Regions from separate parts of the Pseudoalteromonas sp. SS15 genome, predicted to be linked through region 3. Evidence: predicted binding sites of a transcription regulator. Region 3 holds the regulator's gene; each other region holds the start of a gene.
What was found. Region 3 encodes ArgR, which controls arginine synthesis, uptake and breakdown. Its sites were predicted from a motif close to ANTGAATANNTATTCANT; they were not measured.
Positions count from the first base shown of each region.

Region 1 (3,291 bases), on a different contig from region 3:
CGGTAGGTTTCATACCTCGTCCATAATTTGGTTTTATAATTTAGGCCAGGCTTTATCGCCTGGCTTTTTTATGGAAATTTCTATGTTATTAATGATCGATAATTACGACTCGTTTACCTATAACCTAGTGCAGTATTTCCAACGCTTAGATCAAGACGTTGTAGTAAAACGAAACGATGAGTTGAGTATTGCTGATATACGAGCGCTTAACCCTGAGCATATTGTGATCTCTCCCGGACCTTGTAGTCCCAATGAGGCGGGCATTTCTTTGTCTGTTGTTGAGCAATTAAAAGGGCAATTTCCAATACTGGGGATTTGCCTTGGTCACCAGACGATTGCACAAGCTCTGGGCGCACAAGTGATAAGAGCCAGAGAAGTGATGCATGGGAAAACGTCGCAAATTCGCCATATAAATAAAGGCGTGTTTCAAGGTTTACCAGATCCACTCACCGTATGTCGCTATCATTCTTTGATTGTTGCCAAAGAGCGTCTGCCTGAAGACCTTGAGATTACAGCATGGACAGAGAATGGCATGCAACAAGTGGATGAAATTATGGGCTTATGCCATACTGAAATGGCTTTAGAAGGTGTGCAATTTCATCCTGAAGCGATACTCACAGAACAAGGGTTAGCTTTATTAAATAATTTTATTCGCCGCTTTTCTAAGTAAAAGAAACGCTAAAATAGGAACATTAGAACGTTCAATGACTGACTTATCTCGGCAACTCAGGACTTCAATCGCACTCAATGAACGTGCGCATGATCTGTTTATTAGTCATAACTTTGCGCAGCAACAGTTAGGGTATATTCACACCCTAGATCTAAATTATGGTGAGAAAATACCACAACGTACTATGCTTGAGGTTGAGATTGCTGCCGCTGCAAAACGTAAAGAGAGCAGTACCAGTCACCATAAGTATATTGCGAAAGCCAGTAATCATCTGCACCAAATTATTGAGTCATCAATTCAAAAGCAAATAGATGATATTGATAATATCTATCATGAGATTGTTGGCATTCAGGATGCAGTACCGACTATTTTAGATCTTCTGGGTGTGAAGTCAGCGTCGGTTGGGCGTCTTGAGCCATTGGTTAATGAATTAACTTGGTTAGGCAGAGATCTGGTTTCCTTAGTTAACTTACCGCAATATCGTAAGCAAAGCTCAAAAGGTGTCACAGTCAAAGTTGACACGCCAGCATTGGCGCTGCGCTATTTAGGGCTTGAAAATCTACAAATGGTCATCCCGACTTTTGCAATGCGTCACTGGATGCCTCACGATACATCGCCATTTCCTTTATTAAAGCGCAAACTTCGTGATCATAGTATGACAACGGGAATTGCAGCAAAGCATTTAGCTGAATTGAACGGTGTCAAAGAGCAACATGCTTTTACGCTAGGTATGTTATTAGATGTAGGTAAAGTCGCTTTAACGCGCTTGTATCTAAGAACGTTTGAAAAGGTCTGGCAGGAAAAGGTGCGTATCGCTCGCGATAAAAACCATAAAGACCTTCACTCTGCACTTTTAGAGCTATCACCGGACCCACTCTTTTTAAGGGGGCTTTTGCTCAATCACTCAGCAAACCTCTCGGCTAAATTGATAGAAAAAATGGCGTTTAGGTATTTGCCATTTATGGCGCCGATGGAAGAGTTCGCTGCTAATTATTTACCTCAGTCGCATAGTCAGTCAGCCGATTATTTACCGCTTAGTCAGGTACTGCGAAAGGCACATGGTTATAGTTTGTATATGATCCTCAAAGACAATCAGTTTATCGAAAAGGATGAAGCAGCTCATTGGTTTGCTCACCTGGGGTTATCAAAAGAGGAACTCACTACGCTAGCAAAATGTAACTTTAATAGTTTACAGCTAACAATTTTGTAAAATTTAAGATTTTTTTTGCGACTATTCATTCAAGCCACTAATTAACTCGATTAGTGGCTTTTCCTTTTCTTAACAGTCAAATCTATCGAGTGCACCTAAATAGTTATTCACTCACTATGAAAAACTATCCCAAACCCTTGAATATCAAGGGCTCTATGAAAGTTTTAAATGAGACTTTAAGGTTTTTTTCTGAAATAATGGGTGAATGAAATTTGTGCCATACGGCTATTTTTAGCCGCGAACTAGCTACACTCAATACTAGTTTTAGTGCACCTAACTCAACTTTATGGGGATAGAAAATGACTATTAATCGTGAATTATTCGATCAGGTAATGGTACCTAATTATGCACCTTCAGCAGTTATTCCAGTTCGAGGCGAAGGTTCTCGCGTTTGGGATCAAGAAGGCCGCGAGTTTATCGACTTTGCAGGTGGTATCGCTGTTAACTGTTTAGGTCACTGTCACCCAGCATTAGTCAATGCGCTGAAAGAGCAAGGTGAAAAAATCTGGCACCTATCAAACGTAATGACAAACGAGCCTGCATTGCGTTTAGCGAAAAAATTAACAGACGCAACATTTGCAGAAAAAGTTTACTTTGCAAATTCAGGTGCAGAAGCGAACGAAGCAGCACTTAAATTAGCACGTCGTTTTGCGCTAGATAACTTCGGCGCTGAAAAATCACAAATCATCTCATTCAACAAAGGCTTCCATGGTCGTACTTTCTTCACAGTAACTGTGGGTGGTCAAGCTGCTTATTCTGATGGTTTCGGTCCTAAGCCGGGTGATATCGTACATTGTGACTATAACGATTTAGCGGCATTCGAAGCGCTAATTTCTGACAACACATGTGCTGTGATGATGGAACCACTACAGGGTGAAGGTGGTATCGTATCTCCAGAAGCTGATTTCGTGAAAGGTGTTCGCGAACTATGTACTAAGCACAATGCGCTGCTTATTTTTGATGAAGTACAAACAGGTGTTGGTCGTACTGGTGACCTATACGCTTACCAAGGTTTAGATGTTATTCCTGACATTCTAACAACTGCAAAAGCGCTAGGCGGTGGTTTCCCAATCGGTGCGATGATCACAACGACTGAAATCGCGAAGCACTTAAAGATTGGTACGCACGGTTCTACTTATGGTGGTAACCCATTAGCTTGTGCAGTTGCAGAAGCGGCATTCGATACGGTAAATGATGAAGCGGTATTAAACGGTGTTAAAGAGAAAGAAGCACTATTCCGCGAACTACTTACTGCAATTAATGACAAGTACAACGTATTCAGCGAAATTCGTGGTAAAGGTCTATTATTAGGTGGTGTTGTAAACGAAACATACAAAGGCCGCGCGAAAGAGTTTTTAGTAGCAGGTACTAAAGAAGGAGTGATGTCACTTGTGGCAGGCGCTGATGTTGT
Region 1 is NZ_JBMMUD010000010.1:72,922-76,212, forward strand. It holds gene trpS (tryptophan--tRNA ligase) at 1-26, shown strand, start outside; gene AAEU28_RS18145 (anthranilate synthase component II) at 83-670, shown strand; gene AAEU28_RS18150 (HDOD domain-containing protein) at 705-1,880, shown strand; gene AAEU28_RS18155 (aspartate aminotransferase family protein) at 2,180-3,291, shown strand, end outside.
Region 1: the regulator ArgR is predicted to act here: its motif matches at 1,975-1,992, upstream of AAEU28_RS18155 (aspartate aminotransferase family protein).

Region 2 (3,291 bases), on a different contig from region 3:
ACAGTATTTCGGATGGTAAAGGCGGTACATCTAATAGTACTGCTACAGTTAACCTTATTGTTAACAGTGCACCAACAGCGGTACTTGATAATGCGAGTACCAATGACAAAGCAACTATCACTATAGATGTTTTAGCAAATGACACGGATAAAGATGGAGACGAGTTAACGCTTGTCAGTGCAACTGCTCAGCATGGTGAGTCTAAAGTCAATGTGAATGGCACACTGACTTATATCCCTAAAGTGGGCTTTAGTGGTGTAGATGTCATCAAATACACTTTGAAAGACAGTAAAGGTGCACTTTCTCAAGGTGAAGCGCGTGTCACTGTAACAGCCCATCAGAGTGTCGCCATTGAAAACAAATCATCAGGTAGCCTAGGAGGCTTAGTTGTTATTATGATTTCTATACTGCTAATAAGAAGAAGGAAGGCACTTCTACCAAGCTTTGCGCTTATTACATCTAGTTGCCTAGTCAACGCTCAAGCGTTGGCGTCTGAATGGGGAGTAGAAACAGGTGTTGGCCAAGCGAAAGCAGATTACACAATGGCCAATATGGACGGTGTTTCAGAAATAATGATCGATGATAAGAGTGAGAGTTGGTCTGCTGGTGTCTATTATCAACTGACATCTGATTGGTCTACTTCTTTACGTTATATCGATTTAGGTCAAGGGAGAGTTTCGTTTAAAGGAGAATCATTGGTACCTGCTGATGTTCATAAATCGATTTCTGAACAAGCACCTAACTTTTCTGAAGGGTTTGCTCTTCAAGCAAGATATAATTTCTTAAAGTTTGGTAAAGCTCGAGTAGGCGCGTTTATGGGTGCCTACAAATGGAAATATAAAGTTGAGAGTGTAATGAACAATCAACTGATAAAAAATGAAATGGATGGGACTGATTTATATTATGGCTTAGGAGTAAGCTATTCATTAACGGACTCTTTGAGTGTTAAATTAGATTACAGCCATTTTAATCTACAGCCAGGTTCGGTATCAGACGTTCAACTAGGGGTGTCTTATCGATTCTGATAATAGATAAGTTAAGCATGAAAAGGCCTTACTGATGTAAGGCCTTTTTTATGCATACACTTATTCGTTATTTGCCAAGCATATATAATCACTACTTAGCTGCTACTCACCTCTATTAATATCAATTATTGTGAATATTTATTCTGTTAATTTTCAGTTTACGTAAACGTAAACTAGTAATGGTTGGCTGTTGAATTCTCAGTTTGTTAAACAAAATTTAAAATGTCACCGGTGTCATTTGTTTTTTGAGTGTCGCAAGTTAACATTTTTATCGTTTTTTAAATTCTTTGGTGAATTTGTCAGACCAATGAGAAATATTCAAGTTAATGAATATCTATTCATAATTTTGTTGACTCTATTTTAAAACAAAGCTAGTTTTGAATATCTGTCGGAACAATCGTCTCGTTCATTTCCGACCATAGATGTAGCAGGGGGAGGGGTGCATGCTATATGACTCTAAGTTAGAAAAAGATAATTGTGGTTTTGGTTTAATTGCTCAGATAAACGGGCAAGCAAGTCATAAGCTGATCCGCAATGCAATTACAGGGTTAGACCGAATGCAACACCGTGGTGGTATTGCATCAGATGGCAAAACAGGTGATGGCTGTGGTTTATTACTGCAAAAACCAGACAGCTTCTTTAGAGCCATTGCCACAGAAAACGGTTGGCACTTAGGTAAAAATTACGCTGTCGGTATGATGTTCCTGAATGCTGACGAAACGCTTGCATCTCAAGCCCGTAAAGTGATTAACGAAGAATTAGAAAAAGAAACGTTAACGCTCGTTGGCTGGCGAGTCGTGCCAACTGAACCAGGTATGTTAGGACCTATCGCCTTAAAGCAACTACCTAAATTTGAGCAGGTGTTTGTATCTGCTCCTGAAGGCTGGCGCCCAAAAGATCTAGAACGTCGTTTGTATATCGCAAGACGTCGAATTGAGAAGCGCTTAGTTGAAGATGAGCAGTTTTATATTTCGAGTCTTTCAGGTCTGGTAACGGTTTATAAAGGCTTAATGATGCCTGTAGACCTTCCAAACTTTTATCTAGATTTAGCAGATATGCGCATGAAAAGTGCTATCTGTGTTTTCCACCAACGTTTTTCGACGAATACACAACCGCGTTGGCCGTTAGCTCAGCCATTTAGATATTTGGCACACAATGGTGAGATAAATACCATTGCTGGTAACCGACAATGGGCGAGAGCGCGTGCTTACAAGTTTTCTTCACCCTTGTTACCTGATTTACAAACGGCCGCGCCATTTGTGAATGAAGAAGGTTCAGATTCATCAAGCCTAGATAACATTCTTGAATTATTCCTTGCCGGTGGTATGGATATTTTCCGAGCTATGCGCATGCTTGTGCCGCCTGCATGGCAAAAGAACCGAGCCATGGACGATGATTTACGTGCCTTCTACGATTTTAACTCTATGCATATGGAACCTTGGGATGGTCCTGCGGGTATCGTTATGTCAGATGGTCGATTTGCGGCATGTAACCTAGACAGAAATGGTTTACGACCAGCGCGCTATGTGATCACTCAAGATGGTTTTATCACGCTTGCATCTGAAGTCGGTATTTGGGATTACACAGCTGATGAGGTAGTTGAAAAAGGCCGTGTTGGTCCTGGTGAATTGCTGGTTATCGACACCCTTCATGGCAAAATTTGGCAGTCTGATGAAATTGATCAAGACTTAAAATCACGTCATCCTTACAAAACTTGGCTTGAGCAAAACGTAAAGCGCCTTACACCTTTCGAAGATTTGTCAGAAGAAGATGCGGGTGTACGCGATTTTGACGATGAATTATTGCTGACTTATCAAAAGCTATTCGGATACAGCAATGAAGAACTGGACAACGTCATTCGAGTAATGGGACAAAACGGCCAAGAGGCAACTGGCTCAATGGGTGACGACACCCCGTTTGCTGTATTGTCTGAAGGCCATCGCTCTTTGTACGATTACTTCCGTCAAAAATTCGCGCAGGTAACAAACCCACCGATTGACCCACTTCGTGAAAATCACGTTATGTCATTAGCGACTTGCATTGGTCGTGAGCAAAACGTATTCAATGAAACCACAGGCCATGCCAAGCGTCTTCAGTTTGCCTCACCAGTACTCACATTTTCTGATATGCAGCAGTTAGTGAATGCCGATGACGAACATTACTGTGCCTGTAAAATTCAACTGAACTATGACAAAACTGAGTCTTTAAAGTCAGCACTAGAGCGAGTCTGTGACGAGGCTGAACAAAAAGCACGTTCTGGCTGTGT
Region 2 is NZ_JBMMUD010000001.1:557,763-561,053, reverse strand. It holds gene AAEU28_RS02425 (tandem-95 repeat protein) at 1-1,025, shown strand, start outside; gene gltB (glutamate synthase large subunit) at 1,469-3,291, shown strand, end outside.
Region 2: the regulator ArgR is predicted to act here: its motif matches at 1,351-1,368, upstream of gltB (glutamate synthase large subunit).

Region 3 (3,291 bases):
CCCAGCTAGAGCGCTCAAGAGAGCTTAGGTTAGCACTGAATAACTAACTCTTTATATCTTTACCGAATTAAAAAAGCAGCGTCGTAGCTGCTTTTTTAATGCCTTAGCTGTTAGCTGTTAGCTGTTAGCTACCAAGGTTAAACATAAAAGATGCCTAGCAAAAAGGTTCAGGCATAAAAAAACCCGCCGTAGCGGGTTTTTAAAACTTTCAGATTGCGATTATTGCGCAGCCATGAAGTCGATACCTTCTTGGATATCTTTGTTTAATGTTTCTAGCATGTCGTTCTTCGCTTTCTCTTCGAACGCGCTTAGCTCGCCGTAAGAAAGAATTTCTTCAACACCGTTAGTACCTAAACGTACTGGGTGTGCGAAGTATGCTGCGTCACCGTTCTCAACTGCAACGTATGCATAGTCAACAACGTTTTGCTCGCCTTGAAGACCCTTAACTAGTGAGAAGCAGAAACGTGCTGCTGCTGCACCCATTGAAAGTGTCGCTGAACCGCCACCTGCTTTAGCGTTAACAACTTCAGTACCCGCGTTTTGGATACGTGGAGTAAGTGCTGCAACTTCTTCTTCAGTGAACTCAACACCTTCAACTTGAGAAAGTAGAGGAAGAATAGTAGTACCTGAGTGACCACCAATAACTGGTACTTTAACTTCAGATACGTCAACACCTTTCAGTTCAGCAACGAATGCTTCTGAACGGATAACGTCTAGTGTAGTTACACCGAATACACGTGATGCTTCATAAGTACCCGCTTTTTTGAATACTTCAGCAACGATTGGTACAGTGCCGTTTACTGGGTTAGTGATAACACCAACTAGAGCTTTAGGACAGTTACGTACGATACCTTCAGCAAGTGTCTTGATGATACCAGCGTTAACATTGAAAAGGTCAGCACGGTCCATACCAGGCTTACGAGGCATACCAGCTGGGATAAGAACAATGTCAGCACCCGCTAGCGCTGCGTCAAGATCATCTGCACCAAAACCTGCAACTTTAACTGCAGTTGGGATGTGAGATAGGTCTACAGCAACACCAGGAACAACTGGCGCTACGTCGTATAGAGATAGCTCAGAACCTGCAGGAAGGCCATTTTTAAGAAGTAAAGATAGAGCTTGACCGATACCGCCAGCGGCACCTAATACAGCAACTTTCATGTGGAATTCTCCATAATTTGAAGGTGGAATTGTGTGTGCTGTAAAGATAATGAAAAGTGCAGGTAAAAACAAATTTATCGGCGCTATTTTAAGGTTTTTTTCGACTATAGTTGTAAAATATTGCTTTCAGCGTGCAAGCTCGCTTTACACTTCAAAATATTCATTTTTCTGTTTCTAAAAATGCCCTGCCACTTAAGCAAATCTTGCAATCAATTCACTTTGTTTTTTAATTGCAAAGTTGGGTCTGGATTCAGAATTGTGTAAAATCTAAGTAATATTTAATAAACGAGTTCAATTATGCAAGCAAACGAGAAGCAAGAAGCGCTGATAAAAGCATTCAAAGCACTATTAAAAGAAGAAAACTTTGGCTCGCAGGGTGAAATTGTCGATGCCCTGAAAGATCAAGGCTTTGATAATGTAAGTCAAAGCAAAGTGTCACGTATGCTAAGTAAGTTTGGTGCGGTAAGAACTCGTAACGCAAAACAAGAAATGGTTTACTGCTTACCGGCAGAAATGGGCGTACCAACGGCAAAAAGCCCATTAAGACAATTAGTGATTGATATCATGCACAATGAAATGATGATCATCATCCGTACAAGCCCTGGTGCAGCTCAACTGATTGCCCGCTTACTAGACTCATTAGGTACTGCTGATGGCGTATTAGGTACCATTGCCGGTGACGATACTATTTTTATTGCACCAGCTAAAATCTCAGAGATAGATGTAACGCTTGAGAAAGTAAAAACCTTATTCGACAACGTTTAACTTTCGGCTATTTGCGCCATGTTTTGCAAAAACTGCACGGATGGCGCAAAAAACGCAGCTCCCATATCGGCCTGACAATAATCTAACCATGCATCGTAATGCTGTTCGTTCCCTACTCGTGTCGTTAACAGCTGCTCGAAAGCATCCCCCTTTGCGGCACAACTCACCCATAAAGATCCTTGCTCAAAGACATCTCCAAACGGCATACTTTGCTCAAGCAATAAAGGTAAGTTGTCTGGACTTTTAAGCTCAGTTAATGCGGCATGGTTATTTGCTAAGACGTTTTCTAGCTTTTTGTTCTCTAAACGAGAGCGGCCCATAATGGCTTCTTGATCGTTCAGGCTTAATTGTTGCCAACGGTTTAGATCAAACTTCACTCGCTGTACATGAATGTAGCTACCTTGATCTTCAAAGCTTTCAGGGTCATGAACTAAAGCCACTTGGCGCTTAAAACGTCCATGTGGCGTATTAGCACCATAAATAAAGCCGTTAAAGTTTCGACCGTCTAAGAATCGGAAAGTACGGATATGTGCGACCAATTCCACTTTACCCGCCAACATATGCCTAACACTTTGTGCAAATAGGTGATTCACATCTTCTCTGTCAGAGCGGATCACATAGAGTAAATCAAATGGCTGAGTGTGCATAAGGTGCTCGTGAGAGCGAATATGCGGGAAGCTTTTTAACTCTTTAGGAATACACTCGGGATATATATGTGGCCAATACTGCGCACCAATAGCCACAAAGCTAGATACCATAGATTCAGAGAAGCGGTCACTCAATTCTGATTGTAAGCGTTCACATTGCCCTAATGCTGCTCTAACGGCTTCGTCTTGACCGTCGAGCACATTAAAAAACAAATGTAATCCATGCAGATTTGCCTCTGCACACACTCCTGACTGCGGCTGAGCCATGGCACCCCAAGTTATAATAAGTAATGACTATGAAAAGAAATTTACCGCATGTGGCTTAATTTTAAAAGTCACTGGCTCATTAATATTCAGGGCATGTTCACTTTCGACGGGCACTTCTATGACTTGCTCTGCCACTTTTATTTGATAAATAAACTCAGTCCCGATAAAGCGCGATTGCAGAATTTCGACGTCATTTGTCTCGCCATTTTCTAGCTGTATATGAGCTGGTCGAATATAAATTTGCCCACTACCTTGCGCATTTTCACACGCTTTTGTCGAAGTGAATCTACCAAATGAAGTAGTAAATTCGCGTTTATCTTCAGCTTGGGCTGGAATATAAATACCCTGCCCCAAGAATTCTGCCACTTCTTTACAAGCTGGCTGCTCAAACAACGTTTTAGCATCGCCTAATTGGGCGATTTTACCTTGATGCATCACAGCCAGTTTATCT
Region 3 is NZ_JBMMUD010000002.1:462,432-465,722, forward strand. It holds gene AAEU28_RS06390 (peptidoglycan DD-metalloendopeptidase family protein) at 1-47, shown strand, start outside; gene mdh (malate dehydrogenase) at 220-1,161, opposite strand; gene argR (transcriptional regulator ArgR) at 1,459-1,926, shown strand; gene AAEU28_RS06405 (Dyp-type peroxidase) at 1,923-2,840, opposite strand; gene AAEU28_RS06410 (ABC transporter ATP-binding protein) at 2,868-3,291, opposite strand, start outside.